Regions from separate parts of the Arthrobacter sp. NPDC058288 genome, predicted to be linked through region 1. Evidence: predicted binding sites of a transcription regulator. Region 1 holds the regulator's gene; the other holds the start of a gene.
The links. The regulator HrcA, encoded in region 1, represses chaperone genes, less so after heat shock. The targets are predictions, from matches to a motif close to TTNGCACTCGNNNNNNNCGAGTGCNAA.
Positions count from the first base shown of each region.

Region 2: the regulator HrcA is predicted to act here: its motif matches at 1,956-1,982, upstream of groL (chaperonin GroEL).

Region 1 covers NZ_JBHVYH010000001.1:1,420,708-1,430,317, reverse strand. Annotated here, with positions in the region: gene ybeY (rRNA maturation RNase YbeY) at 1-382, opposite strand, end outside; gene ACFVWT_RS06830 (PhoH family protein) at 379-1,467, opposite strand; gene ACFVWT_RS06825 (GerMN domain-containing protein) at 1,842-2,804, shown strand; gene ACFVWT_RS06820 (16S rRNA (uracil(1498)-N(3))-methyltransferase) at 2,813-3,589, opposite strand; gene dnaJ (molecular chaperone DnaJ) at 3,592-4,719, opposite strand; gene hrcA (heat-inducible transcriptional repressor HrcA) at 4,811-5,824, opposite strand; gene ACFVWT_RS06805 (DUF3097 domain-containing protein) at 6,071-6,922, shown strand; gene ACFVWT_RS06800 (DUF4870 domain-containing protein) at 7,045-7,464, shown strand; gene hemW (radical SAM family heme chaperone HemW) at 7,532-8,761, opposite strand; gene lepA (translation elongation factor 4) at 8,798-9,610, opposite strand, start outside.
Region 2 covers NZ_JBHVYH010000004.1:35,550-54,488, reverse strand. Annotated here, with positions in the region: gene groL (chaperonin GroEL) at 136-1,773, opposite strand; gene ACFVWT_RS12880 (ABC transporter substrate-binding protein) at 2,069-3,367, opposite strand; gene ACFVWT_RS12875 (cold-shock protein) at 3,367-3,570, opposite strand; gene ACFVWT_RS12870 (LytR C-terminal domain-containing protein) at 3,739-4,377, opposite strand; gene ACFVWT_RS12865 (DUF3263 domain-containing protein) at 4,428-4,700, opposite strand; gene ACFVWT_RS12860 (uracil-DNA glycosylase) at 4,977-5,741, shown strand; gene ACFVWT_RS12855 (Ig-like domain-containing protein) at 5,789-11,854, opposite strand; gene ACFVWT_RS12850 (siderophore-interacting protein) at 11,980-12,819, shown strand; gene ACFVWT_RS12845 (threonine/serine exporter ThrE family protein) at 12,888-14,384, opposite strand; gene ACFVWT_RS12840 (lipid II:glycine glycyltransferase FemX) at 14,416-15,489, opposite strand; gene ACFVWT_RS12835 (DNA/RNA non-specific endonuclease) at 15,610-16,431, opposite strand; gene ACFVWT_RS12830 (TspO/MBR family protein) at 16,576-17,142, shown strand; gene ACFVWT_RS12825 (L-serine ammonia-lyase) at 17,175-18,596, opposite strand; gene glyA (serine hydroxymethyltransferase) at 18,756-18,939, opposite strand, start outside.

The sequences.
Region 1 (9,610 bases):
CGGCGTGGTCGTATCCGAGCAGGTGGAGGATTCCGTGGGTGGTGAGCAGCAGCATCTCGTCCTGGGTGGAATGCCCGGCGTTGCGTGCCTGGACCTCCGCCACCTGCGGACACACGGCAATATCGCCCAGCATGCCCTGCGGCGTCGGCTTGTCCGGCGTGCCGGGAGTCAACTCGTCCATGGGAACGGACAGGACGTCGGTGGCCCCCGGCTCATCCATAAGTTCCAGGTGCAGCTTCTCCATGGCGGGTTCGTCCACCAGGAGGATGGACAGTTCAGCCTGGGGGTGGATATAGAGGCGCTCGAACACAAACCGGGCCAGGGCAACCAGCTGGGCTTCGTCCACCGTGACGCCTGATTCGTTGTTTACTTCGATGCTCATGCGTGCTCTCCCCGCTTCTCCCGGGTCACGGAATGCTTCACCCGGCTCCTCTGTGCCTCGTCCCAGATACCGTACGCATTGACGATGTCGCCTACCAGCCGGTGGCGGACCACGTCCGAGGCATCCAGCACACTGAAGTTGACGTCCTCAATTCCCTGCAGGATCTCTTCCACGATCCGCAGACCGGAGCGGGTGCCGAAGGGCAGGTCCACTTGGGTGACATCCCCGGTGACCACCATTTTGGAGCCGAATCCGAGGCGGGTCAGGAACATCTTCATCTGCTCGGGCGTGGTGTTCTGGGCCTCGTCAAGGATGATGAAGGCGTCGTTGAGGGTGCGGCCGCGCATATAGGCAAGCGGAGCCACTTCGATGGTGCCCGCCGCCATCAGGCGGGGAATGGACTCCGGGTCCATCATGTCGTGCAGGGCGTCGTACAGCGGACGCAGGTATGGATCGATCTTGTCGCTCAGCGTCCCGGGCAGGAACCCCAGCCGTTCACCGGCCTCCACCGCGGGCCGGGTGAGAATGATGCGGCTGACTTCCTTCTGCTGCAGTGCCTGGACGGCCTTCGCCATGGCGAGGAAGGTCTTGCCGGTGCCGGCCGGTCCTATTCCGAAGATCACTGTGTTGGCGTCAATGGCATCCACGTAGTTCTTCTGGTTCAGCGTCTTGGGCCGGATCGTCTTGCCGCGGCTCGAGAGGATGTTGTACGTGAGTACCTCGACCGGGTTTTGGAGTGACTGGCTCCGGAGCAGGGCTGCGAGCTGTTGGAGTACCGCGGGTGTGATGACGGTTCCCCGGTCAACAAGCCCGCGCACTTCGTGGAGCAACCGCATGATCCTGGGAACGTCGGCGGCGGGCCCGCTGATGGCCAACTCGTTGCCGCGGACGTGGAAGTCCACGGCCGGAAACTGTTCTTCGATGAAACGAAGCGCCTCATCGTGGCTGCCGAGGGACTGAACCATCTGTTCGGAGTTGTCAAAGATGACCACCTCCGTCCGGACACCTGGAAGACTATGGGGAAATTCACCTGTGGTGCGCTCTCCGGCGCTGAACCGGGGCCTTCCGTTTGTTGCTTCAGTCATGGTGCCGGCCTGCGGGCCTCTGGTCCCCTCCAGTTAGGAATATTGTCTCCCCGACCAGTCACTTCGCCGCCGCTGCTTCAGCAGCGGGCGCTGTGGCCGGCCGAGTCCTTTTATCTTACGCCAGTGCGCCGCCCGGGAGCCGCGGACGGTGGACGTACTCCGGCCGGATGAAACCGTTTCGTTGCGGGTTGACGTCATTAGGTATCAACTTCGTATCGGCCTCATATCGTTCCCGTTGCAGTTCGGCTGACCGTCCGCAAACGCCGTTGGCGGCCGCTCTCTCTATGTAATGCTGGAATCCGCCGGCTTGCGCCGGCCGGTAAACGACGTCACCGACAACGGTTGCAGGGACAGGGCGGGGTACCCGGAGCACTATGGAGATTTTGAATCCACGACGCCGGAAGGCAGCAGGAAGCGGGCGGACACGGTCCGCTGCGCTGCTGTTTGTGCTGCCCGCCGCCATGGTTCTCTCCGGCTGCGTCGCCACTCCCCAGCCTTCCGCGTCGAGCGCGGACAGCACGCCACGGTCAGTGACCGGGTCCGCCACCGCCGGTGTCCCCAGCACAAGCGCACCGCTGGAAACCACGCAGGCGTCCAACAAGGCACCGGTGTATTGGATCGGTCGCAGCAACGAGAACGTCTTCCTTTACCGTGAGTTCCGGGATGTCCCCGAACAGGAAAATCCCGTCACCAGGGCACTTCGCGCCATGATGTCGGACAAGCCCCTCGATCCCGACTTCTTCACTCCGTGGCAGGACCCGAAGAAGCTGGCCACCTCGATCTCCGGCAAAAATGTGATCACGGTGGACGTCTCGCCGGATGCCTTCAACAGCAACCTCGACGAGGATATGGCCAACCGTGCCATCCAGCAGCTGGTGTACACGGCAACGGCCGCCGGCGCCAGCTCGGGGCTGGTGGATTCGGGCCAGCAGATCCAGGTTGTCATCCTCGTTGACGGGCATACGGATTACCTGGCGTTCAACCACGTGCGGCTGGGCACGCCCACCCCCCGCAGTGCAGGCATGGTGGCCCCCGTCTGGATCATCGATCCGCAGGAAGGCGCGGGTGTCGCTGACGGCAGCGTCAAGATCAGCGGACGAAGCACGGTCCCCGGCGGAAAACTCCGGTGGAAGATCCTGAAGGTTGAAGGCAGCAGCGACAAGACGGCGTACCTGGGCGGCGAGGTCACGGCGTCGGCCGATCAGGCACAGTCAGGGCTTTTCTCGCTGAACGTCAACCTGGCGCCGGGAAACTATGAAGTCCGGGTGTCACAGATCGATCCGGGCAAGCCGGACCGGGAAATGAATGTGGATACCCGCGGTTTCAAGGTCGAATAGCTCCGCCGCTACCAGCGTCCGAGGATGTCGCTGGCGAGGACCGTGGCGGCCGGACCTGCCGTGGAGGACCTGAGCACGTGGTGCCCCAGCAGGGCCGTGACGGCACCTGCGCTGCAAAGTTTGGTAACCTCCCGCGGGCTGATTCCGCCCTCCGGGCCCACGATGAGGAGAATTTCGCGCGGCCCCCGACCGGGCGTCCCGCCGTCGCCATCGCGCCACGTCTCCAGCACTGTTCGAAGCGGCCGGACGGCATCCTCATGGAGAATGATGGCCAGGTCCGCTGCCGCAACCGCGGCCTGCAGCCCGGCACCGTCGACGGCGGCGCGGACCTCGGGAATCCAGGCCCGCCGCGCCTGTTTGGCCGCCGCGGTCACCACCGACTGCCACTTGGCGTGCGCCTTGGCGGCACGCTCGCCCTTCCAGCGGACAATGGACCGTTCCGACTGCCACGGGATGACGGCATCGATGCCCAGTTCGGTGGCGGTTTCAGCTGCCAGTTCGTCGCGGTCGCCTTTGGCAAGCGCCTGCACCAGGATCAGGCGAAGGTCCGGACGCTCCTCCGTTTCGAGAACCGAACACTCCACCGTCAATTCGCCCTGGCCGACGGCCGCGACAGTTCCGGTGAGCCTCTTGCCCGCGCCGTCGGCTATGTCAACGGACTCGCCCACGGCGATCCGCTTGACCGTGACCGCGTGCCGGGCCTCCGCACCCTGCAGGACGAAACGCGAACCGGGACCCTGCTGGTCCAGGGTTCCCGGGGACGCAAAAAAGACCGGGTTGCTCACTGCTACAGGTTACCGAACCGGTCCCGCAGCTTTGCGAAGACTCCGCCGCTGGCGGCAAGCTTCCCCTCGGTGTACTGCTCACCGCGCAGTTTGGCCAGCTGCCGCAGCAGGTCTTCCTGGGCGGCGTCAAGTTTCGCCGGGGTTTCGACCTGGAGGTGGACCTTCAGGTCGCCGCGGCCGTAGCCCCGGAGATGGGTGACGCCGAGTCCGCGCAGGGTGATGACCTCACCGGACTGGGTGCCGGCCTTGACATCGATTTCCTGCTGGCCGTCGAACGTGTCCAGGCTGAGCTCTGTGCCAAGGGCAGCGGCGGTCATCGGGATGTTCAGAGTGGCGTGCAGGTCGTCACCGTCACGCACGTACGTGGCATCGTTATTGACCCGGATCTCGACATACAGGTCGCCCGAGGGGCCGCCAGCGGGACCGGCCTCGCCCTGGCCGCCCAGCTGGATGCGGGTTCCGGTGGCCACGCCGGCGGGAACCTTGACCGTCAGCGAACGCCGGCTGCGGATGCGGCCCTGGCCGTTGCACTCGTTGCAGGGATCCTTGATGACGGTTCCGAAGCCTTCGCAGGAGCCGCACGGAGCGGCCGTCATGACCTGGCCCAGGATGGACCGAACGGCCCGCTGGACCTGGCCACTGCCGCCGCAGATGTCGCAGCGTTCAGGGTGGGCCCCGGGCTGGCAGCAGGATCCCTCGCAGGTGGGGCACGTGACAGCCGTGTCCACCTCAAGCTTCTTGTTGACGCCGAACACGGCGTCGCGAAGGTCTATGCGTACGCTAATGAGGGCGTCCTGCCCGCGGCGGACCCGCGAGGCCGGGCCGGACGAACCGCCGGCGCCGAAGAAGGTGTCGAAGATGTCCTGGAACGCAAAGCCCTGCCCCGAGTAGCCCGCGCCGCCAAAGCCGTTATCGGTGCCGTTCTCGTTGCCCGTGGTGTCGTAGACCCGGCGCTTCTGCGGGTCGGAAAGGACTTCGTAGGCGTGGGTGACAGCCTTGAAGCGGTCCGAGGCATCCTCACCGGGGTTCACATCCGGGTGCAGGGTGCGCGCAAGCTTTCGGTAGGCCTTCTTGATCTCTTCGCCCGTCGCTTCGGGTGAGACTCCAAGAACGTCGTAGTGGCTGCTCAAAGTTCGTATCTCTTCCTGGTTGTACTGCCTGTGGTGCTGCTGCGCCCCGGAAGCCGGGACGCGGAGGCCTGGTTGGCTGATGTTGAACCGGTCACGGTCCAAGGATCCTGGAAAGGTAGCGGGCCACGGCACGGACCGCGGCCATGGTGGTGGGATAGTCCATCCGGGTCGGGCCAAGCACGCCCACCTTGGCGCTGGAACCGGGGCCGTAGCCTGTGGCCACCACCGAGGCTTCCGCAAGTCCGTCGTAGGGGTTCTCCCGGCCGATGCTGACCGTGACCCCGCGGGGGTCCTGGGCCATTTCGCTGAGCAGCCGGAGCATGACCACCTGTTCCTCGAGCGCCTCAAGGACCGGACCGATGCTCAGCGGAAAGTCTACGTTTGACCGCGCGAGATTCGCCGTGCCGGCCATGACCATCCGCTCCTCGCGGGTGCTGCTGGCAAGGGCGTCCAGGCCACGGGCCAGCGCCTGGGCGGCATGCCTGCGTGACGGTTCACAACCGGCGACGACGGCGGGCAGCGCCTGCGGGAGCAGGCTCAAGGGTGTCCCCGCCAGGCTCTTCAGGAACCTGGCCCGGAGGCCGGCGAGGGCGTCGTCGCCGAGTTCCTGGCCGACGTCGATAACCCGCTGCTCGACCTTTCCGGTGTCGGCGATCAGTACGATCAGCACCTGACGCGGCGCCAGCAGCACAAACTCGATGTGCCGCACCATGGCCCGGCTGAGGTGCGGATACTGCACCACGGCCACCTGGTTGGTCAGCTGCGACAGCAGCCGCACGGTCCGCTCCAGGACATCGTCAAGGTCCTCTGACCCTTCCAGAAGCGTCTGGATGGCGCGGCGCTCGGCCTGCGACAGCGGCTTGACGGCGGATATCTGGTCGACGAACAGCCGGTAGCCCTTGTCCGTGGGGATCCGGCCGGCGCTGGTGTGCGGCGCCGTGATCAGGCCCTCGTCTTCCAACGCCGCCATGTCATTGCGGATGGTGGCACTGGAGACTCCGAGGTGGTGCCTCTCCACCAGTGCCTTGGAGCCCACGGGTTCGCGGGAATGGACGTAGTCCTCCACGATGGCCCGCAATACTTCAAGCTTGCGTGGCTCGCTCATTCTCCACCTCCGATCGGCTTTCCCGGGCCGCGTTCCGGCGTTGCGCCGGGGCACGGGTCCCGTCGTCCGTTAGCACTCGTCATGTCTAAGTGCTAACCAGTCTAATATGAGTCGCCGCGTTGTTAGCATTGGTACCGCTCCGGGCGAAACTCCGGCGCGGAACAGCACGTGTACATCCGTGAAGCCACGGACGCCCTGTTTCACTTCTCCTGTCTGATTTTTCTAGCGCAAGGCTGTGTCTATCCGATGTCGTACCAGAACTGGGGCCCGCAGGACATCACCGCGCCCCGGAAATCCGAGCTTCCCGAAGTGCCGGTTGAACGCGGCATGGTGCTGGAAGATGTGCAGTCAGGCTGGGTAGGCGCTGTTACGAGGGTGGAAAAATCCGGGGGCATGCATGTTGTTGCCCTGGAGGACCGGCGGGGCAAATCACGCACGTTCCGGCTCGGCTACGGGTTCCTCCTGGAGGGCGTGCCGATCCGGCTCATGCCCCCGGCGCCCCGGCCGCAGGCGGCCTCCGCCGGATCCGGCCGGACGGCCTCCGGTTCCGTGCGTGTTGCAGGGCAACGTGCACAGGTGGCCAAGGCCAGCCGCATCTGGGTGGAAGGCAAGCACGACGCCGAACTCGTGGAAAAAGTCTGGGGTGACGACCTCCGGGTGGAGGGCATCGTCGTCGAACCCTTGCACGGCATTGACGACCTCACTGCGGCGGTTGCCGCGTTCCGGCCCGGCCCCGGCCGACGGCTGGGGGTGCTGGTGGACCACCTGGTTGCCGACTCGAAGGAATCACGGATTGCCGATGCTGTGATGGCGTCCCCCGGCGCGGCCGGCAACGTGCTGATTGTGGGCCACCCCTACGTGGACGTGTGGCAGGCCATCCGGCCCGCTGTCCTCGGAATCGACGCGTGGCCGGTCATCCCCCGGGGCGTGGATTGGAAAACCGGCATCCTGACCGCCTTCGGCTGGCCGCATGAGACCAAGGAAGATATCGGCCTGGGCTGGCAAAAGCTCCTCGGGGCAGTCCGCAGCTATGCGGACCTGGAGCCGTCCCTGCTGGGCCGGGTGGAAGAGGTCATCGACTTCCTCACCGTGCCGTAGGCGCCTGTTGAACTCTCCGAATGCACTCCCGACCCAGTATTCTTGATACGGCGGTTGTTGCTGTTGAGGCAGTACCGCTTTTCCGGGAACCACCGCACCACTGCAATCCGAAGGACGACACCGTGGCAGAAGACGCACGTGAACAACGGGACACACAGGCCGGCCATGGCCAGCCCCAGTATCATGGCGTTCCCGCCAACGCCCTGCCGCTGACGGCCAACGAAGACCGGCAGTGGGCAACCCTCGCGCACTTCGGCGGCATTCTCGGGTGCGTTCCGTCGCTTTTGATCTACCTGATTTTCAAGGACCGCGGACCGTTCACCGCACAGGAATCAAAGGAAGCCTTGAACTTCACGCTGCCTCCCACGATCGCCGCCGTCATCTGTAACATCCTGGTGATGCTGCCGGTGGTGGGTAACATCTTCGCAGTGCTGGCCACGCTGATTTGGATCGCCGTGACGTGCTTCTCGGTGGCGGCCGGTATCCACGTGAACCGCGGTCAGCCGCACCGCTACGACTTCAACCTGCGCTGGATCAAGTAGGCGGCAGGGTCGCTCAACCCGCTGCGCCAGTTGACGGGCGGGTCCAGGTAATCGCCGGCTCCGCCGCCTAGTCGGGCAGGATTCTTCTGACCACGGCGTCGGCAAGGAGCCTGCCCTTCAGGGTGAGGACGAGCCTGCCCTTGAATGCCAGCGCGGGATCCACCAGGCCATCGGCAATCAGTCCGGCAACGGCGTGCCGCCCGGACTCCCCCAGCCCGGACAACTCGAGGCCCGTGCCCAGCCTGGCCTCAAGCATGACCCGCTCTATGTTCCGGGTTTCCGCATCGAGCGTTTCGCGGCCCGCCGCCGGCGACACACCGCCGGCCAGCCGCCCGGCGTAGGCTGTCGGGTGCTTCACGTTCCACCAGCGGACTCCGCCGACGTGGGAATGGGCCCCCGGCCCGATCCCCCACCAGTCATCCCCGCGCCAGTAGGCCAGGTTGTGCCGGCAGGCCTGTTCCGGCGTGCGTGACCAGTTGCTGACCTCATACCAGGCGAGGCCGGCGGCGGTGATGAGCTCGTCGGCCAGTTCGTACTTGGCCGCGTGGTCGTCGTCATCGATTCCGGGCACTTCACCGCGGCGGATCTGGGCGGCCAGTTTGGTGCCGTCCTCCACGATCAGGGCGTACGCACTGATGTGGTCCGGGCCGTAGGAGAGGGCTGTCTCAAGGGAGTACCGCCAGTCTGCCAGCGACTCCCCCGGCGTTCCGTAGATCAGGTCAAGGCTCACGGCGAGGCCGGCGTCCCTGGCCCACTGCACCACCTGCGGCACACGGCTGGGCGTGTGGGTGCGGTCGAGGACTTTCAGGACGTGCGGAACAGCCGACTGCATCCCGAAGGAAACCCGGGTGAAGCCGGCATCCGCCAGGAGCTGCAGCGACTCCGGTGTGACGGAGTCCGGGTTGGCTTCGGTGGTGACCTCGGCGCCAGGCTCCAGGCCCCACTGCGCTACCGCCGCGGTCAGGATGCGGGCCAGGTCCTCGGCGGGCAGCAGCGTTGGTGTGCCGCCGCCAAAAAAGACCGTGCCCAGCCGGCGTTCCGGCAGGCCGCTGCCTTGCAGCGCCTTGGCGGCAAACTCCACCTCAGCGATGGCCGTGGAGGCGTACGCGTCCTGGGACGCGCCGCCGCCGAGCTCTGTCGCGGTGTAGGTGTTGAAGTCGCAGTAACCGCAACGGACGGCACAAAAGGGAATGTGGACGTAGAGGCCGAATCGGCGCTGCCCGGCGCCGTCAGCGGCCTGCGCGGGCAGCAGGCCGTCCGACGGCGCGGGGTCGCCCAGGGGCAGGACGCTAGGCACGGGTGCGGCCTCCGGAGGTTAGGGCCACCATCATCACTACTTCTTGGCCTTGTCCTTGGATTCGTCCGTGGTGAGCGCTGCGATGAAGGCTTCCTGCGGGACCTCGACGCGGCCCACCATCTTCATGCGCTTCTTGCCTTCCTTCTGCTTTTCCAGCAGTTTGCGCTTTCGGGTGATGTCACCGCCGTAGCACTTGGCCAGGACGTCCTTGCGGATGGCGCGGATGCTTTCGCGGGCGATGATCCGGGAGCCGATCGCGGCCTGGATCGGCACCTCGAACTGCTGGCGGGGAATGAGTTCACGCAGCTTGCCCGTCATCATCACGCCGTAGGCATAGGCCTTGTCCCGGTGGGTGATGGCGCTGAAGGCGTCCACTTGTTCGCCCTGGAGCATGATGTCCACCTTGACAAGGTCGGCAACCTGGTCTCCGTCGGCCTTCCAGTCCAGCGAGCCGTAGCCGCGGGTCTTGGACTTGAGGATGTCGAAGAAATCGAAGACGATTTCGGCCAGTGGCAGGCGGTACCGGATTTCCACGCGGTCCTCGGAGAGGTAGTCCATGCCACCCATCACGCCGCGGCGGCTCTGGCACAGCTCCATGATGGCGCCGACAAACTCGTTCGGCGCCAGGATGGTGGCGGACACCATCGGCTCCCGGACTTCCGCGATTTTTCCGGTGGGGTATTCGCTGGGGTTCGTCACATGGACAACCCGCTTGTCTTCCAGGGTCACTTCGTATTCCACGTTGGGGGCGGTGGAAATCAGGTCCAGCTTGTATTCGCGTTCGAGCCGTTCACGGGTGATTTCCAAGTGAAGCAGCCCGAGGAAGCCGACACGGAAGCCGAAGCCCAG
Region 2 (18,939 bases), on a different contig from region 1:
CGAAGGAAGCCGAAGGGATGCTGGCGACGGCCCGCAAATAGTCCACCACCACTTCAGTCCCCGTGAAAAGCAAAGTGCGGCCCCCTCGAAGCGAGGGGGCCGCACTTAGTTGCTGCGTCAGGGACGTCGGGCAGGTTAGAAACCGCCCATGCCGCCCATGCCGCCCATGTCGTCGCCGCCACCCATGGCCGGAGCGTTCTTCTCCGGCTTGTCGGCCACTACGGCTTCGGTGGTGAGGAAGAGGCCCGCGATGGAAGCAGCGTTCTGCAGGGCAGAGCGCGTTACCTTGACGGGGTCGTTGATGCCGGCAGCCAGCAGGTCGACGTACTGTCCGGTTGCGGCGTTCAGGCCGTGACCTGCGGGCAGGCCGCGGACCTTGTCCACAACAACGCCCGGCTCGAGGCCGGCGTTGAATGCAATCTGCTTCAGCGGCGCGTCAATGGCAACGCGGACGATGTTGGCGCCCGTTGCTTCGTCGCCTTCGAGCTGCAGGTTGGCGAACGCCTTGGCGCCGGCCTGGATCAAGGCCACGCCACCACCGGCAACGATGCCTTCTTCAACAGCAGCCTTCGCGTTGCGGACAGCGTCCTCAATGCGGTGCTTGCGCTCCTTGAGCTCAACTTCGGTAGCGGCACCGGCCTTGATGACTGCAACGCCGCCAGCCAGCTTGGCCAGGCGCTCCTGCAGCTTCTCGCGGTCGTAGTCGGAATCGGAGTTCTCGATCTCGGAACGGATCTGGGAGACGCGACCGGCGATCTGGTCGGCGTCGCCTGCACCCTCGACGATAGTGGTCTCGTCCTTGGTGACAACGACCTTGCGTGCCTTGCCCAGGAGTTCGAGGCCGGCGGTCTCAAGCTTGAGGCCGACTTCCTCGGAGATGACCTGGCCACCCGTGAGGATGGCGATGTCAGCAAGCTGCGCCTTGCGGCGGTCGCCGAAGCCCGGAGCCTTGACGGCGACAGACTTGAAAGTGCCACGGATCTTGTTAACGATCAGGGTGGCCAGGGCTTCGCCCTCGATGTCTTCGGCGATGATCAGCAGCGGCTTGTTGGACTGCATGACCTTTTCGAGGACAGCAACCAGTTCCTTGACGTTGGAGATCTTGGAGTTGACGATCAGGATGTACGGGTCTTCGAGGACCGTTTCCTGGCGCTCAGCGTCGGTGACGAAGTAAGCGGAGATGTAGCCCTTGTCGAAGCGCATGCCTTCGGTGAGCTCAAGCTCGAGTCCGAAGGTGTTGGACTCCTCGACGGTGATGACACCTTCCTTGCCGACCTTGTCCAGCGCCTCAGCGATGAGCGCGCCGATTTCGTCGTCACCGGCGGAGATGGATGCCGTAGCGGCGATCTCTTCCTTGGTTTCGATTTCCTTGGCAGACGCCAGCAGTTCGGCGGTGACGGCTTCAACAGCCTTCTCGATACCGCGTTTCAGGGACAACGGATCAGCGCCGGCCGCGACGTTGCGCAGGCCTTCCTTGACCAGGGCCTGTGCGAGCACGGTCGCCGTGGTGGTGCCGTCGCCAGCGACGTCATCCGTCTTCTTGGCAACTTCCTTGACCAGCTCGGCGCCGATCTTCTCGTAGGGATCGTCCAGCTCGATCTCCTTGGCGATGGAAACACCATCGTTGGTGATCGTGGGGGCGCCCCACTTCTTTTCGAGGACGACGTTGCGTCCACGCGGGCCGAGGGTGACCTTGACGGCGTCGGCGAGGATGTTCAGGCCCCGCTCAAGACCGCGGCGTGCCTCTTCATCAAATGCAATGATCTTGGCCATAACGGCAGTAGTCCTTTCGGGACAGTCGTTAAGAATGAACCTTCACTGCGGTGCCCGCGACGGACGATCCTTCACCGACGGCCTCTGTATGCCGCGCGGATGGGATCTCACCCCAGCAAGGTATTTCTTTCGCTCCTTGTCCTTCCCGCTCTCTCCGCAGCCGGCCGGAACCGGGCGTTGATTTAGCAGTCAGTCCGTGGGAGTGCTAAGTCAATAATTAGCACTCCCCCGGGGAGAGTGCAAGCAGAGATTGCGCTGAAAGGCCCTCCTGCGGCCCGTACTACGCTAGGAGCGATCAGCCGCCGGCGCGGGCTGCAGTTTCGGTTCCACTCATCCGGGCTCTGTTATCCGCGGAATACGTGAACACCATGTAGTTGGCGGTGGTGACGTCGCCGTTGAAATCGAAGCCGATCGGCCCGGATTCGCCGTCGTAATCCGCGCGCTTACCGGCCCTCATGGCATCCCCGCATTCTTTGTAGCTCCTGCAGGGTTCACCCGTTTCCGAGCCCTGCTGCCCGGAAACCGCGATCAGCTTCGCGGCGACGGATGATCCGGCGTCGTCCTGGGCTGCTGCCGCGGCGATGGCGGCCAGGTTCACGGCGTCGTAAGTTTCCGCTGCGAAGGTCATGTCTTTGAGCCCTGGATCAACCGCAACCAGTTCGCCTTGGAAGTGCGCCGAAGGGAAGACACCCGGCAGGATCCCGCGGGCGCCCTCAAGCGCTTTGGATCCGAGCGCCGAGCCGTACTGTCTAATCGCTCCGTCACTGAGAACCAGCTTGCTGCCAGCCAGCCCCGCGTTGTTGAGTTCCGCGATTGCGCCCTGGGCTCCGGCCCGGGCCACCAGAATGACCGAATCCGGCCCTGCGGCCTTGGTGGCAGCTGCCGCCTGTTGTGCCTGGCCGGCGGTGAACGCAGCCTCCGCCACCGTTCCAAGACCGGCAGCTTTCGCTGCCGCCGCAACGGCCACAGAGACATCCTTGCCGTACATCCCGTCCTCGTGGATGATCGCTATTGTCCGGGCACCGCTGTCCTTGGCCAGTTTCACCAGCACTGACGCCTGGGCCGTGTCTGCCGCCGACGTACGGAAGTAGTATCCGCCGCTCCGGTACCGGGTGAGGCCGTGCGCTGCATTCGCCGGCGAGATGATGGCCACTTTGGCCCGAGACAGGACGTCGATTGCCTCCGGGGCGCGGCTCGAGTCAGTGGGACCGATGACTACATCCGCCTTGGCCGCCACCAGTTCCTTGGCCCGGGAGGTGGTGTCCTCGCCGATCTTTTCGGGAAGCAGTTCCACCGGCCGACCCTTGTGGCCCCCTGCTGCATTGATCTCCTGGACCGCCAGCTTGGCTGCGGCGAGCTGTGCGGAGTTGAGGAAGGACTGCTTTCCGGTGTTGTCCAGCAGCAGGCCTATCCGCAGGGTGCCATCGCCGCCGGCGTCGACTGCATCAACACGCGCGTTGCCGGTCTGGCCCGAGCAGCCGGCCAGCACGAGCGCCGTTGCCGCCGCAAGAGCCGCTGTTGCGGCGAACCGCGGCCGGGCGGGTCCGGGCCGGGCAGGGGCGCTGGTGCCATGCATTGCCGCGGCGGGTGGCATCAGGCCGTCCGGACGTTCTCGGCCTGGGGACCCTTCTCGCCTTCGCCTACCTCGAATTGCACTCGCTGCCCTTCGTCCAGGGCACGGTAGCCTTCCCCCTCGATGGCCGACCAATGGACGAAGACGTCGTCTCCGGAGCTGTCAACGGTGATGAAGCCATAGCCTTTTTCGGCGTTGAACCATTTGACGGTTCCCAATGCCATGTTGCCCACACTTTCCGGTTGCTCTGTGTCCGGCCCACGTCACTGTGCGCCGTCGGGACGGTCCGCGTTGAGGCGCGGCATCCGGAATCACTCTAGCCATTGCCGTTTGCCGGGTGCAGGCCCCGCCCCTGTGAGCCCCTAATAGTTATTCAGGCGTAACCGAAATTCTTACTGGAACCCCGGCCCGAGAACCACAACCACAGGCAACTGGAACTCGGCGGAGTCCACCAGCGACGGGATGTTCAGGAGCTCCCCCAGGGCCTCCGCGTTCGCTTTCTGCCCGGGCCCGCTGTAGTAGATCACGGAGGACTGCTGCGGCATTCCGCCCCAGTTGCCCACAGGTCCCAGCGTCCAGCCGTCACCGGCGACGGTGCTGCTCACTCGGGCGGCGAGCCCCGAAGTAGCGGTCCCGTTGTAGACGGCCACGGCCTGGGTCTTGTCAACAGCCGGCGCATCGGCGAAGGGAGAGCTGTTGGCAGCAGGCGTCTCACTGGCGGAAGGAGCCGAGGTCGGCTGAGACGTGGCCCCAGCGACAGGAGATGCTGTGCCCTGCGGAGCCTCGGTGGTAGGGGAAGCCGAGGGGCTGACCAACGCGGACCCGGCAGCCATCAGCGGGCTGCCGGCAGGCGCAAATCCGAGCTTGGGCAGGAACAGGAAAGCAACCAGTCCGATGGCCAGCGCCGCCACACCGACCGCCAGGATCGGTCCCAGACGGTGCCGGGAAGCCTCGGAGGCGACCCTGTGGACGCCCTGTCGTGAGGAGGCCTCAGGGACCCTGTCGAATTCGTCCCGAGCATATTTGGTCATGGTAAAACGATGTCCTTGTTGGTTCTTGCTGATTGCCCGGCCCCGGACGCCTAAGCGTCAGAGCCCAATCGGCGCGCCGTGCGTGCCCGTTGGCGTGACGTACGTAGTCTACGCAATCTCTTTACCAACATGGGGTCATGTGCCAGGGCGTCCTCGGTGTCAATGAGCGTGTTGAGGATCTGGTAGTAGTGCGTGGCGGAGAGGTCGAACAGCTCACGAATGGCTTGTTCCTTGGCTCCTGCGTACTTCCACCACTGCCGTTCCAGGGCCAGCATCTGCTGGTCCCGCTCGCTCAGCCGTGAGCCCGGCTGAGGAGCCTGCATGATGTCCGCCTCGGACGCCGCCTCGCTGCCGGTGTCCGCAAGTGACAGGTCATCGCGCACTGGTTCGGCCACGGCAAAATCCTCCACTTGATCGGTCAAAGTCTCTTTCCATGGTACGGGCGAATAACACGCCTGTCATTTACGCAGTGTGACGCCGGTGTAAGGAGGCTGACGGCCGCGTTCACCGGCTCCTGCGCCCGTTCCTCACGCAACAACGGAGCCTACGTGAATGGACCCGCCAGCCTCCTGCAAGTCCGGCACTGCGACAATGGACTCGTGTTTGATTCTGAAGCCTTGTTCGAGCTGGAGCCTGCCGTGGAGGCTGGGGGGTTTGCCGAGATGGCACACCTGCCGCTGGAGCACCTGATGGCTGGGGACTGGGCCGCGGCGCTGGCTCCCGTGGAGACGGAGCTGCGGAGCGTACTGGAGTACCTTGCTGCCGAAATGGCGGCCGGGCACCAGGTGCTGCCGTCGCCGTCGAACGTCCTGCGTGCCTTTCAACGGCCGCTGGCCGCGGTCAAGGTCCTGATCGTCGGCCAGGACCCCTACCCGACCCCGGGCCATCCGATCGGGTTGTCCTTCGCGGTGGAAGGGCACACCAGGCCCATTCCCCGCAGCCTCGCGAACATCTACAAGGAACTCGAATCCGACCTCGGCCTTCCGGCCCGCGTCCACGGGGACCTCACGCGCTGGGCGGACCAGGGCGTGCTCCTGCTGAACCGTGTCCTTACGGTCCGCGCGGGGGCGGCGGGATCGCACCGGGGCAAAGGCTGGGAACCGATCACGACGGCGGCAATCGCCGCCGTCGCCGGGCGCCGCGCCGCCGGCGGGACGGCAGCGCCCCTCGTAACGCTACTGTGGGGCAAGGATGCCGAGGGCGTCCGCCCGCTGCTTGGAGACACTCCGGTCCTTGCCAGCGCCCATCCCAGCCCGTTGTCGGCCGCGCGGGGATTCTTTGGGTCCAGGCCGTTCAGCAAGGCAAACGAACTCCTCAAGGCCCAGGGGTCGGAGCCCGTGGACTGGGAACTTCCCGTGATCTGACCTTCACCCGGACCTGGACAGCTTGATCCGACCCCGATCCCTATGCATCACGAAGGGCACGTCTGGGCCTGGGCACTGAACGTCTGGCCCGCCACCCTCAGGTTCCTGGCCGCGGAATATGTGCTCCCGACCGCCCAGAGGTTGGCCGGGGCGCCACGGAAGGTGTAACCCGCGGCGGCAATGGAACAGTTGATGGACACCCGCGTGCCGTTGACAATCCAATCTCCGCCTGCCGCAAGGCAGTCCACCCGGTTGTCGGCCGGTCCTCCGTCGCGGCTGGTCCAGGCGCAGAGTCCCCCGAATTCACCGTTGACCGCGAAACTCACGTTTTGGTACGTCCGGCCGCCTGCCTGCAGGACATCACTGCGGTGGCCTTCGCTGTCAAGGGTCGTGATGAACACTTGGACGTTCTGGTCGGGCTTGTCACCGGCCAAGATCTCACCTCCGCCGGCGGGAAGGGTTCCGGATGGGCCGTCACGCCCCTCGTCGGGATACCGGCTGGTCCACTCAAAGCCCGCAACCGGCCGGCCGTTTGCTGCCGGGGGCGTCACCACGGTCCGCACCTGGGACGTCCCGTAGTGGAACCCGTCGGTGATCGCCTGTAACGGCTTGCCGAAGGGCGCCACGGGGTTGGCGTCGGAAAAGGGTCCCGGGTAGGACTGGCCGTCCACGATGTTCGTCGCCCGGACACCGATGGTGTACGTGCCGTTGTTCGCAAGGCCTGGAATGACCTTGCTGGCCGGAACTACGGCAACCTGGCCGCCGTTGACACGATACTCGTACACGGTTTCCCCGGCCGCGGCGCCGCCGGTGGTGCCCGGGCCGCTGAAAGTCAACTGGGCACTGTTGTCCAACGGATCCGCCCGGAGCCCGTCCACCGGGCCCGGTGCGCCCACCGCCCGGCGGGCGTCCGAGCGCGGGCTTGCGGCCGAGTATCCCGCCTTGTTCCGCGCGGCCACCGTGAACGTGTAGCCGGTGTCCGAATTCCCCACGCTGAAAGCAGCGCTCGTCCGGTTTCCAGGTACCACCTGGGTAGCGGCCGCCGAGCCTGCATGGGCGGACACCACCGTGTACTCGGTTACTGCGTCGCCGTTGCCCTCCGGGGCTGACCAATTGACTTGGATCACCGAGCTCGCTGCCCCGGAAGTGGCAAGGGTTGTAGTGGGCGTCGCTGGAACAGCCGGGACGCCGGCGGGTGTTTCCGCAGCCGAGAACGGGCTCCAGTCCGAGGGCTCCGGCGCCTTGTTTTTGGCGCGCAGTTGCACCCGGTACGACGTTCCATTGGCGAGGCCGCTCCACGTAAAGCTCAGGCCGGGGCCGGCGGAACGGACCGTCTGGCCGGAGGGCGGAGCCGGTGACAGCTGCAGTTCATATTCGCTGATTGCAGACCCTGTACTGGTGGCGGCAGGCCAGCTGATGGAGAGCTGCTTGTCGCCGAACGCCAGCGTGGGAGCCTGCGGAGCCTCAGGACGCTGGTCAGGGCGTGCCGGAGCTGAAGGGTCCGAAGCCGGCGAGTCACCGATGCCATTCACGGCAACCACGGAAAAGACATACTCGACGTCGTTGGTCAGGCCGTCTACCGTGCACGTGTTCGTCGGGCACATTTTGCTGACTCCCGCAGTGGTCGTAACCCTGTAGCCGGTGATCGGGGAACCATTGGCGGGTGGCGGCGTCCAGTTCAGGACCACTGTCCGGTCCCGGACCTCGGTCGCTACCGGGGTGCCGGGCTTGCCCGGCTTCGCCTTAACCGTCAAGCGGATACGGCCGTCGGCCTCCCGCTGCGGGTCGCCGGTCTTGTCTTGGATCCGATACCTGACCACCATGGTTCCCACGAAGGTTTCAGACGGCCTCACATCGACGGTTCCGCCGGCCACTGTGGCGCTGCCGTCACCCGTCTCAACGACCGCACGGAGAAGCTTGAGGCCGCTATCGGGGAACGGGTCCACGTCATTGGCGAGGACATCTATGTTCCGGTTCTCACCCGCCCGGGCCTCTGCAATCACATCGTCGTTTGCCACCGGCAGCGGACGCAACGAGGGGGTAGGCAACAGCTCCACTGTCCCTTGGGACGAGAGCCCGCGGGGGTCAGCAACCGAGACGGCAACGCGGCTGCCCTCGGCCGCGGATTCACCGCCGGCAGTGACTTTGAGTGAGCTTCCATCAATGGTGGCCGTGACGCCGTTGGGAAGGGGAGGAACCAGGGAGAACTTCAGCTTGCCTTGATCTGCTTCGTCCGGATCACCGCCGAGTTCGGCCAGGTCAACCACGGATTCTTCACCCCGGACGACGTTGGCCTTGCTTGAGGAGAAGACCGGAGGATGGTTGCGGTCAGGATCGGGAAGCACTTTGATGCCGATCGTGAGAACTGCGGTCAGTGTGTCCGGAGCGTCCACGGGGCCGTCCGCCACCTCGAAGGTCAGGGACGCCGGGCCGGCATAGTCGTCGGCCGAGGTGAAGAGCAGCGTGTCCTCGTCCTGGACCAGGGGGCTCCCGCTGCCAGCCACCGCCGATACACGCGAATCAACCGTGATGCGGGGTGCACGGTCCTTCCTTGTCAGGACGAGGCTGTCCAGATCGACGGTCAACACCTTGCCGCTCACCACCTCCAACGGTGTGCTGTCCTTCAGCGCGGGCCGTTGCTCCGACGTTCCGGGCACGCGGATGAACGCTGTCGCCCCGAGCCCGTCCGGGTCGGTGACGGTGTAGGGAATGATCCTGGCCTTCGGCGACAGCGTAACGTTGACGCTTCCGTTGGGGCGCACCGATACACCGGTCTCTTCCGCGCCGGTTGTGATCCGCAGATCCGAGCTCACGCCGTCGGGATCTTCATCATTTTTGAGAACCGGTACGTCCACAGCGGTCTTGCCCAACGTCTCTGCAAAGGACACCCTGTCGTCCCGGGCGACGGGAGCCTTTCGGGGCGCGTCCGTCCGGACGTTCACTTTCAGGGTTCCCGTCGCCGTTCCGCCGCGGCCGTCTGAAATCTTGTAGCGGAGGACGACGGCGGATGCTTCTGCCGGCGTCGTGAACCTCACCCGGCCGTCCCCGGTGGACGCCCCGAGGGCAGCATCCGCCTCGATCCCGTCGCGCACCAGGGAAACCGGATCGCCGTCGGGGTCCGCGTCATTCATCAGAACGTTCACTGCCACGTTTCGGCCAGGCAGGAGCGTAACGGCGTCGTCACCTGCAACGGGCTGCTGGTTGGATCCGGAGGCCAGCCCGATCCCGACCGCGACCGTGGCGGTATTGCGGACACCGAAAGTATCCTGCACCACGTAGCTGAAGGTGTCCTGCCCTGAGGCCTTGGCAGCTGCCGTGTATTCAAGGTAGGTCGTCCCGACCACCACCGTTCCCTGTGCGGGGGCTTTGTCCAGTCCGATCAGCTCAACAGAGTCTCCATCCGGGTCGACGCCCTCCAGCGGGACCTGGATGCGCGTGGTGCTCCCGGCAATGGTGCGGGCCGTCAAGTTGTGGGGCTCCGGACGGGAATTCTGGTCTTCCCCGCCGCCCTTGATCCGGATGGTGACCTGTGCGGAGGACTCCTGTCCATCGGGGCCCGCCACCACATAGATCGCGTGCACGGTTTTGGGGGCAGGGCCGGCTTTGAAACGGAGTACGTCGCCGGAGACCCCCAGCATGCCGTCCGCAGGATCAATAGTTTGGGCCAGCTTGGGGTTAAGCGTCAGCTCCGCACCGTCCGGGTGCACGTCGTTCGCCAGGACGTGGACGGCGGCGACGTCATTCGCCCGCACGGTGATCTCATCGGGCAGTGCCCGCGGCGGGCGCAACGTTGCCGGTGCCGGGACAGGCTGGACCGTCACTTCGCCCACTGCCGTCTCCCGGCCGTTGGACACGGTATACGAAAAGGTCGTGGGTGCCGTGGCGCCACGGGCATCGGTTACCCTCAGGACACTGTGGTCCAGGATAGCCACCGACAGCGGCGAACCCGGCGGGACCGTCACCGACTGGATCACCATCACTCCGCCGGCGGGGTCGATGTCGTTGGCGAGTGCGTCAACGAGGGTCTGGCCGCCCTGCGGGAGCCGTGCCACGTCACGGACAGCGATCGGGGCGCCGCTGGACGCTCCATTGGTGGCGTCGATTCGGACCAGGCCCAGTTGGCTGGCCGGCCCGTTGGTCACCTGGTAGGTGACGTAATAGGTTCCGGCCGATGCTGCATTAAAAACAAATGTTCCGGCGTCAAAATGGGGCGTCACCCTTGCCGTTGACGGGCCGTCCACGCGGGCAAGGCGCAGCGACGCCCCGGCAGGGTCCAGGTCGTTTTCCAGGGGCGAGACCACCACGTCCTGGCCGGCGACCACGCTGATGTGGTCCGGGTTAGCCACCGGGGGAAGCGTTCCCCGGGGGCGGACATCCACCGTGATTTTTCCTTCAGCCTCGGCCTGGCCATCCGAGACCCGGAGGATGACCGTCTTTTGCCCCGTCGACGTGCCGATGTCTTGGAACTGCAGCAGTCCGTCGGCGCGGGCCTGGACCTGATCGCTTCCGTTGTCGGCAGTTGCGGACCGCAGGAAGAGGTCGTCCCCGTCCGGGTCGGCCCAGTCCGCCAGGACATTCTGGCTGATCGACTTACCTTGCTCAAGAAGGATCACCGTTTTCCGTTTCTGCGTCGGCGGCCCGTTTTCAGAGGCCTGACGCACCCGCACAGTGACTTTAGCCTGCGCGCTCTTCCCCCGGCCGTCCTCGACCTGGTAGCCAAACGTTGACGTTCCGGATGCTTCGGCCGGCACTGCGAGCTGCATTGCCGAGCCGTTATAGATAGGCGTTACCTGCCCGTTGCCGGGTCCGGGACCGAGAACGGTCATGGTCAGCAGGTCCCCGTCGGGATCGGAATCATTGTCAAGTGGCGTCAATAGCGTCGTCTTACCCGGCCGTACGCCGAATTCGTCATCCTGCGCGTTGGGTTTACGGTTTTCCTGGGTCCTGTCCGGAAGCTGGGTCAGCGGATTTTGGTCCGCGGCGTCTTCCTTCTCTTCTTCCGACTTGTTCGGCGGCGTCTGAAGATCCTGCCAGTTGTTGACCAGCTGCATTTCCTTCTGAACAAGCCAGACGTTGCCGCCGTTGGTGTCGTTGAGGACTACAAGGCTGCGGTTCACGCGGAAGACGAGTTCCGATTTCTTATCTGCCCCGGGGATGCCGGAGCGCTTGTCATAGGCGTCGTCCTCGCAGTCACGGACATACAGGGCCGCCTTGTGCCAGGCGGAATGCACACACCCGTCGAGCTGCACCGGCTTGGCCGGAAGGCCGCCGTCCGCTACCTGCTGGGAGCTGGCCGGGTCACCGTTAAGTGGCTGCTTGAACAGGCCTCCGGGCGTCGCCACGGCCACAAATCCACTGTCTGCGCCGGAATGCTGCAGAAGGGCCCCTTTGCCTCCGGGCACCACAGCCGTCCTGCCGCCGGGGAGATACACCGTACCCGTGTCCCCGTCCAGAAGCACCGGCCGGGATCCAACGGTGGTCAGCTGCAAGTCCTTGGCGGCCGAGAAGTCGGCAAAAGCGACCTTTTCGGTTTTGCCAGGATTTCCGTCCGGGTTGACGACTATCCGTGTGACTTCGCGGGCCCCGGAGTCAGCGACGTAGGCCGCTCCGTCAGCCCCGATCATGGCAACCAGGTTTTTGGCTCCGGTCACCACCGGTTCGGACTCCGTGGTGAAGCCGGCCACGCTCCCCGCGGAAGCGACCCATGCCTCGCCGGAGCCGGTGTCGCTCAGAACGTATGACCCCTGCCCGGCGGAAGCCCGCACGCCCGCAGGAAGTTCGAGGGGGGTTTCCAACCGCATGGCTGCAGGGTCTACCGGTGTTAGCGTGGCGCCGTCGTCAATGAAGACTTCCCCGGCGTGCTGGACCACATCGAAGCCGGTGCCCGGCGGGGTGACGCCACCGTCCAGAGCTTGCGAAGGATAATTCAGCCGGGCAGTCATGGAGAGGGTCTTGTTCGTGACCCACACGCCGCCGTCGTTGAGGTCGACATCAGCGGACTCGACGCCCGGGTAAAGGATGGCTGCTGCAGCGAGGAACGCGGCAATGGCGGAGAAACCGGTGGCCTGAACAACCTTGCCGCGCTTCGAGAATAGTGTTCCGGACAAAGGCATGGCTGTGTATCCCCCAGGTTTGCAAAGCGCGGCTACCCAATTAGACCAACAACTGCAGTAATGTAGCCAACCCGGCGAGGTTGGCCAAAAGGTCCAGGGCCGCACCTTAGCCTAGGCTTACTTCCATGACTTCCGTTCCTGCTGCCACGCCAGCCAGCCGAAAATCGCGGCCCCAAACGACCCTCACGGTCCTGCGGCGCGAGGAACTTTCGCCGCACATGGTGCGGATCGTGGCCGGCGGCGAAGGCTTCGCCAGCTATGTGAACAACGATTACATCGACAGATACGTAAAGATTGTCTTCCCGCAGCCCGGCATCGAGTACCCGATTCCGCTCGACCTTTGGGCCATCCGGGAAACCATGCCACGCGAGCAATGGCCGTACACCCGGACCTACACCGTTCGTTGGGTGGACGAAGCCGCCCGCGAACTGGCCATCGATTTCGTGATCCACGGTGACGAGGGCCTGGCGGGCCCCTGGGCGGCGAAAGCAAAGCCCGGCGACCCCCTGGTGTTCACTGGCCCCGGCGGCGGCTACAACCCGGACCCCGCAGCCGACTGGCACCTCTTCGCCGGTGACGAGGCCGCCCTGCCTGCCATTGCCGCCGCAATCGAGTCGCTGCCGCGGGAAGCCCGCGGAATTGCGTTCCTGGAAGTGGACAGTCTCGCCGAAGTCCAGCCCATCAAATCCCCCGCCGGACTCCAGATCCACTGGCTGCCGCGGAACGGCGTCGCAGCAGGCAGTAGCGAACTTCTCGTCAGCGCGGTACGGGATGCCGAGTGGCCCGGCGGACGGGTGCAGGTCTTCGCCCACGGCGAGCGGGGCTATATGAAGTCCCTCCGCGAGGTGCTCTACCGGGAGCGCGGCCTGGAGCGCGCGCAGGTGTCGCTGTCCGGTTACTGGGCCAAGGGCCGGGTGGAGGACGATTTCCAGGCCGAAAAGAAGCTCCCCATCGGCCAGATCTAAGAGGCCCGCACCCGGCAGGTCCGGATCCGGCCAATCCGGATCCGGCCTATCCGGTGCCGGATGGCAGGCTAGCGGCGCCGGGCGCGGCGGCGTTCGTTGCTGGCCAGGCTTCGGGTGAGCGGACGGGCCAGAGTGTCACCGAGGACGATTCCGGCTGCCACCCCCAGTACAATCGCACCGGCATTCAGCATGCCCCCGGCGCCCATCAGGATTTCCGATTCTTCAATGGTCAAGACATACATGGAGCGGAATATAGTCAGGCCCGGCAAGAGGATGAGGGCCGCAGGAACAGCCACCACCAGCTGCGGGGCGCCCATCTTCAGTGCGATGACCCGTGCCAGCAGGCCGATGACCACCGCTGCCACTGCCGGGGAGAACCTGGCACCCATGCCGATCAGGTCCGCACCGAGGAGAACAAGATAGCCCACCACACCGACGGCGGCGGTGGGCAGGAGCAGCTTCCACGCGGTTTGTTCCGTGATGCCGATGGCTACCACTGCGATGGCCACCAGGACGATGAGCGCCCACAACGGATACGCTGGCGGGAATGTCTCCGTGACATCGATTTCCTCCATGCCCATCATGGTGCCGAAGACGAAAGCCACCGAGATCCCAGCGACGAGTGCACCGAAGGTCAGCATGGTGGACAGGAATCTGCCCGCAGCGGTCACGGGGAAGCCGTTGATGGCGTCCTGCACTGACGAGACAAGCCGGCCGGTGGGCAGGAGCAGCAGGATTCCGCCCACCACGACGATCGCGGGCGCAATTTGTATGCCCACGGGGCTGCCGAACCGCCAGAGCAGCAGGGCGATGAACGTCACCAAAAATGCACAGGATGCCGTGGTGAAGAAGTCGGGCACCCGCCAGCGGCCCAGTTGCCGGGCGAGCAGGCTGACCAGGAGGTTCGAACCGAATGCCACAGCTGAAGCACCCGGCCCGCCGCCCAGCACTCCCACGAAGACGGCAGCGAACACGCCGAAGGCCACGGTGACCATCCAGCGCGGAAACGGCTTGGAGCTGCGGATGATTTCGTCCAGCCGTCGGACTGCTTCATCCCTGCCGACGCCGCCGGCCACGATGTCCGTAACCAGCTGGTGCACCTTTGCCAGGCCCGCATAGTTGTTCGTCCAGGACCGCACCACCCTGAGCAGGGAAATGGGGGTCTGGTCCTTGGGTGCGTAGTTAATGGCAACCGACTGGTTGGTGATGTCCACTTCGATGTGCTTCAGGCCCAGTGCCGCCGTGATCGCGATGATGCTGGTTTCCACTTCCAAGGCACCGGCGCCGTACCGGAACATGGACTCGGCCAGATGGAGCGCAAAATCGATGGTTTTGCGCGCAGAAGTATCCACTCCCCCCACCTGGATCATGGGGTTGGCGTATGGGCTGCCCGCGAGCCGGTCCACAATGCTCATGGGTGCGGTGGGCGGGTTTTCGCCCTGGACCAGCCTGCGAAGCATGCGTTTGGCGGCGGCGTTCTGCCGTACCTGCGACGCCGTGAGAGGTTGGGTCGGGGGCAGTTCCGCCGCGGGTGGCCTGCGGCGACCGTCGGGTGCTTTGGTCATTGCGGCCTCCTCATGGGCTTCACAAAGGGATTTAGTAGAACTGCTGGCCTGTCCGCCTGGTGTACAGCTGGCGCGCCACGCGTTCGCCGGCGGCCATCCAGGCCTTGTATTTCAGCGGGCTGAGCACCTGGTCGTAGCAGCCTACGAAGTCGGTGACAGTCTTGCTAAAGCTGGTCTTGAACAGCCCCAGTCCGTGGAACGGGTTGGAGGTGTCCTTGAGTTTGTCGCTCGGAGGGGTGCCACAGAAGTCATATTCCGTGCAACCGAGTTCCTTGACCTGGTTGATGGCCGTCCACTGCACCAGGTGGGAGTCGCCGTACTGGTTGCGCTTCTGGAGCGAGCCGCCATCCTTGTACGTCCCCTTCCGGCCGTAGTTGATCACAAAGGCGCCAACGGAGGGAACGCCGTTCTCGTAGACGAACAGGAGCCGACCCTGCCCGCGGTTGATGAAGTTGGTCCAGAACTGCCGGTAGTACTCGTATTCACGGACCCTGACCTGTGACTTCGCTTCCACCGTGGTGGTCATGAGCGCGTACATGGCCCGGAAATTCTCCTCCGAGGGCTCGACGTTGTGGACTTCCACGCCCTCCCGGATGGCCCGGCGCACAGCGTTGCGTCCCCTGGAGTGCAGGTTCCGCAACAACTGATTCTCCTCCGGTGCGATGTCCAGCAAAGCGGTGGAGTCATTGGGTTGCAGGTTGTGCGTCTTGACCAGGCCCGCGCCCTCGATCACCCGTTGTGCGTCCTCGGAATCGATGATGTCCGGCTCAATCTTGATGGCAAAGACGCCCAGCTTTGCGCGCTTCACGAATTCCGCGTTCGCGGCCGCGATGCCCGGGATATCCTCCACTGCGGCAACGTCCGGCCCCTTGATGAGGTACCACAGCTTGCCCAGCACAGGAAAGGACTTCTCCAGCACCAGGTTGTAGCTCGTGTAGTCCGCGGTTTCGTAGACCAGGTGGAGGGGCTTCCAGCCAAAGTGTTGTTTGACCTCGGCGAAGGCCTCGGACTGAAGCAGGTTTCCGCCGTTCGGGTTCGCGATGACGTGGTTGTCCCAGTTGGCGACCTCCTCGGCGGAGGCAAAGCGGGCGGTGAATTCTCGCAAGTGCGCGGTGTCCAATCTTTGCGGTCGGTGCTTCGGCTGCATGCCGGGCATGCAAGCCACAAGTCTATCGGCCCTCCCTAGGAGGACGTTGACCGGCGGACTCCCTCGCGTCGTCCGGGTTCAGAGCCGGATCTGCTCAATGGACTTGAGCCGCACGGCCAGGGGCTCCTTGCCCAAGGCACGTTGGCTCTTGGCGAGCCGGTCCGCATTTTCGAGCCGGGACAGGCTCAGCCCGGTCAATTCGGCGATCCGGGAGACGGGGACCTGAAAGGTGCGGAAGGGGCCCAGCGGCGGGGGTTCATCGGCCAGGAGCCGTTCCCGGATTTCCTTCTTGAGTTCCACTTTCCCCAGCAGCGGGGACTGGTCCAGCAGGAATCCGGCAGCAGCGAGTTTTCCGTCCATGGTCCAGGCCGCGATCTTCCAGAACATCCGGGGAATCTGCACTCCCCGGTAGGGCAAGTCGTCCTCCTCGAACACCGGTCCCGTGAACACGCTCAGCTTGGCGTCGTTGAGGTCTGCGTGGTTGAGCACATGATCCTCCAGCCCCACCCACAGTTCCTTGCCTTGGTTGAAGTCGTCAATCTGGGGCGCGGCATTCGTAAAAACGAAGGTGTCCTGGTTGGCTGCCTTGGCCGTCGTCTCATCCCCCCACACCGGATCCAGCCGCCGCACTAGGTGCCCGCGGTCAAAGGCGTTGTTCTTGTAAACCTCCGGACCCGCCTGCAGCTCTTTCGGGACCCGGGCATCGAAGTGCCAGGTTCCCTCGCGGCCCAGCGGGACCAGCTCGCGTCCATGAATATTGACGCCGACGACGGCGGCCAGCTTCCGCGCGGTGCGGAGCCGGACCGAAAAGTGAATGTAGTCAAGCAAAACCGTTGCTGCCGACGGACTGGGCAGCTCAAGGCGTGCCCGCAGAAAGTCCCGGTCATATCCCCCAGTCATAGCTACATAGTGGCACTACAGCCTCAGGGTGAACAGAGCAGGCGAGCAACGATTGCGACCAGCCCTGGATGACGCATTCGGCCGCTGGCTGGCCTGGCGCGGGAACGACTTGACTCAACATGCCGTACTGGCAAGGGTTGAACTATGAAGGCGTCTCACGAACAGCCCATGGCCGGATCCGCCGATGCCGGATCTGCCGATGGCGCCCGTCCCGTCAGCCGCAGCACAGGCGCGCAGCTGCTCGGGCTGGCTGTTTTCCTGGGTGCCTCCGCACTGGTCGCCTGGCTGGGCGCTTTCGCCACCCTGGGCAACGTGGACGGCTGGTACGCCACAGCGGACAAGGCCCCGTGGTCCCCGCCCAATTGGGTCTTCGGTCCGGTCTGGACACTGCTGTACACAGCAATGGCCGTTGCCGCGTGGCTCGTCTGGCGTCGCCCCGGACAGCGCACTGGCCCCGCCCTGAGGGCGTACGGGATCCAGCTGGGCTTGAACCTGCTGTGGACGCCGGCGTTCTTCGGGCTCTACCCGGCGATGGGCACGGCGTCGCTCTGGCTGGGGCTTTCGATCATCATCGCCCTGATCGTCGCCGTGACGGTCACGGTCCTGCGTTTCGGCCCGATCAACCGGGCAGCCGGCCTGCTGCTGCTGCCCTACATTTCCTGGCTGGTTTTCGCTAGCAGCCTGAACTGGTGGGCGGCCTTGCACAACTAGCTCCCGGGGGACCCGACTACCGGACTACTGACTTAGCATTCGACGACGTTGACGGCGAGGCCGCCCATCGCGGTTTCCTTGTATTTGGAGGACATGTCCCTGCCGGTTTCGCGCATGGTCACGATCACCTCGTCCAGGGACACCCGGTGCGTGCCGTCACCCCAGAGCGCCATCTTCGCGGCGTTGATGGCCTTCGCCGCCGCGATCGCGTTCCGCTCAATGCACGGGATCTGCACCAGCCCGCCGATCGGATCACACGTCAGCCCCAGGTTGTGCTCCATCGCGATCTCCGCGGCATTCTCCACCTGCTGCGGCGTCCCGCCCATGACTTCGGCCAGGCCCGCGGCCGCCATCGACGACGCCGACCCCACCTCACCCTGGCAGCCCACCTCAGCCCCCGAAATGGAGGCCTGCTCCTTGTAGAGCACCCCGATAGCCGCGGCGGTCAGCAGGAACTTCACCACCACATCATCCCGGTCCTGCTGCGTGGCCACATCCATCCCCGGCGCGAAATGCAGCGCGTAATACAACACCGCCGGGATGATCCCGGCCGCCCCGTTCGTCGGAGCCGTCACCACCCGCCCGCCCGAGGCGTTCTCCTCGTTCACCGCCAGCGCGATCAGGTTCACCCACTCCTGCCAATACTTCGGATCCCGGTAGTCCGGGTCCTGGGAATCCTGGTCCCGGGCCTCCTTCACCAAACGCTCATGCCAGTCCGGCGCCCGACGGCGGACCTTCAGTCCCCCGGGCAGCAACCCCTCCCGCTTCAGCGACACCGCCACACACTCCTCCATCACCGAGTAAATGTGCAGCAGGCCCGCCCGGATCTCCTCCTCGGACCGGGAGGCACGTTCGTTCACAAACATGATCTCCCCGATGGACAGGCCCTTGGACTGGCACCGGCCCAGCAGCTCCGCCGCGGTCCGGAACGGCAGCGGCAGCTCCTTCTTCGACTCGTCCAGCTCCTTCAGCGCCGCCTCTTCCTCGCCCTCGCGGACAATGAAGCCGCCCCCCACGGAGAAGAACGTCGCCTGGTGCAGGACTCCCCCGCCGGCATCCGTGACCGTGAACGTCATCCCGTTCGTATGCCGCGGCAGGATCGTCAACGGCCGCAGCACCATGTCCTTCACCCCGTACGGCAGCGAAACCGCACCGGCCAGCTCCAGGGTCCCGGTCTCCGCGATCGCCGCGAGCCGCTCCTCCACCTCCGCGGGGAGGATCTTCTCCGGGTGGTAACCCTCCAAACCCAGCAGGATCGCCGTCATGGTCCCGTGACCATGCCCCGTCGCAGCAAGGGAACCATATAAATCCACCCGTAACCCCGCCACCTCCTCCAGGACACCGGAGGCCTTCAGCTCCTCAGCGAACACCGCGGCAGCCCGCATCGGACCCACCGTGTGCGAACTCGAAGGCCCAATCCCAATGGAAAAAAGATCAAAGACACCAACGGCCATGGTCGGTTCCTAACTAGGTCTAGCTGTGGCCCGGCAGATGGTCCTGCCGGAGGGCGGTGCAACCGCCGGTGGGCGGTCGTCCTGCCGGATGCACGACGACGGGCGGCAGCTTGTGGCGGCCGCCCGGCGTCGTGCATCTGTACTTCTGTAATACGTGCTCTAGCCGACGTTCGCAACTGACGGGTAGAGCGGGTGGGCGGCGGCGAGGGCCTCCACCCGGGCGCGGAGCCCGGACAGGTCCGCGCCGGCGTCGGCGATCAGCGCCTCAGCGATGATATCCGCAACCTCGGCGAAGGCTGCTTCGCCGAAACCGCGGGTCGCGAGGGCCGGGGTTCCGATACGC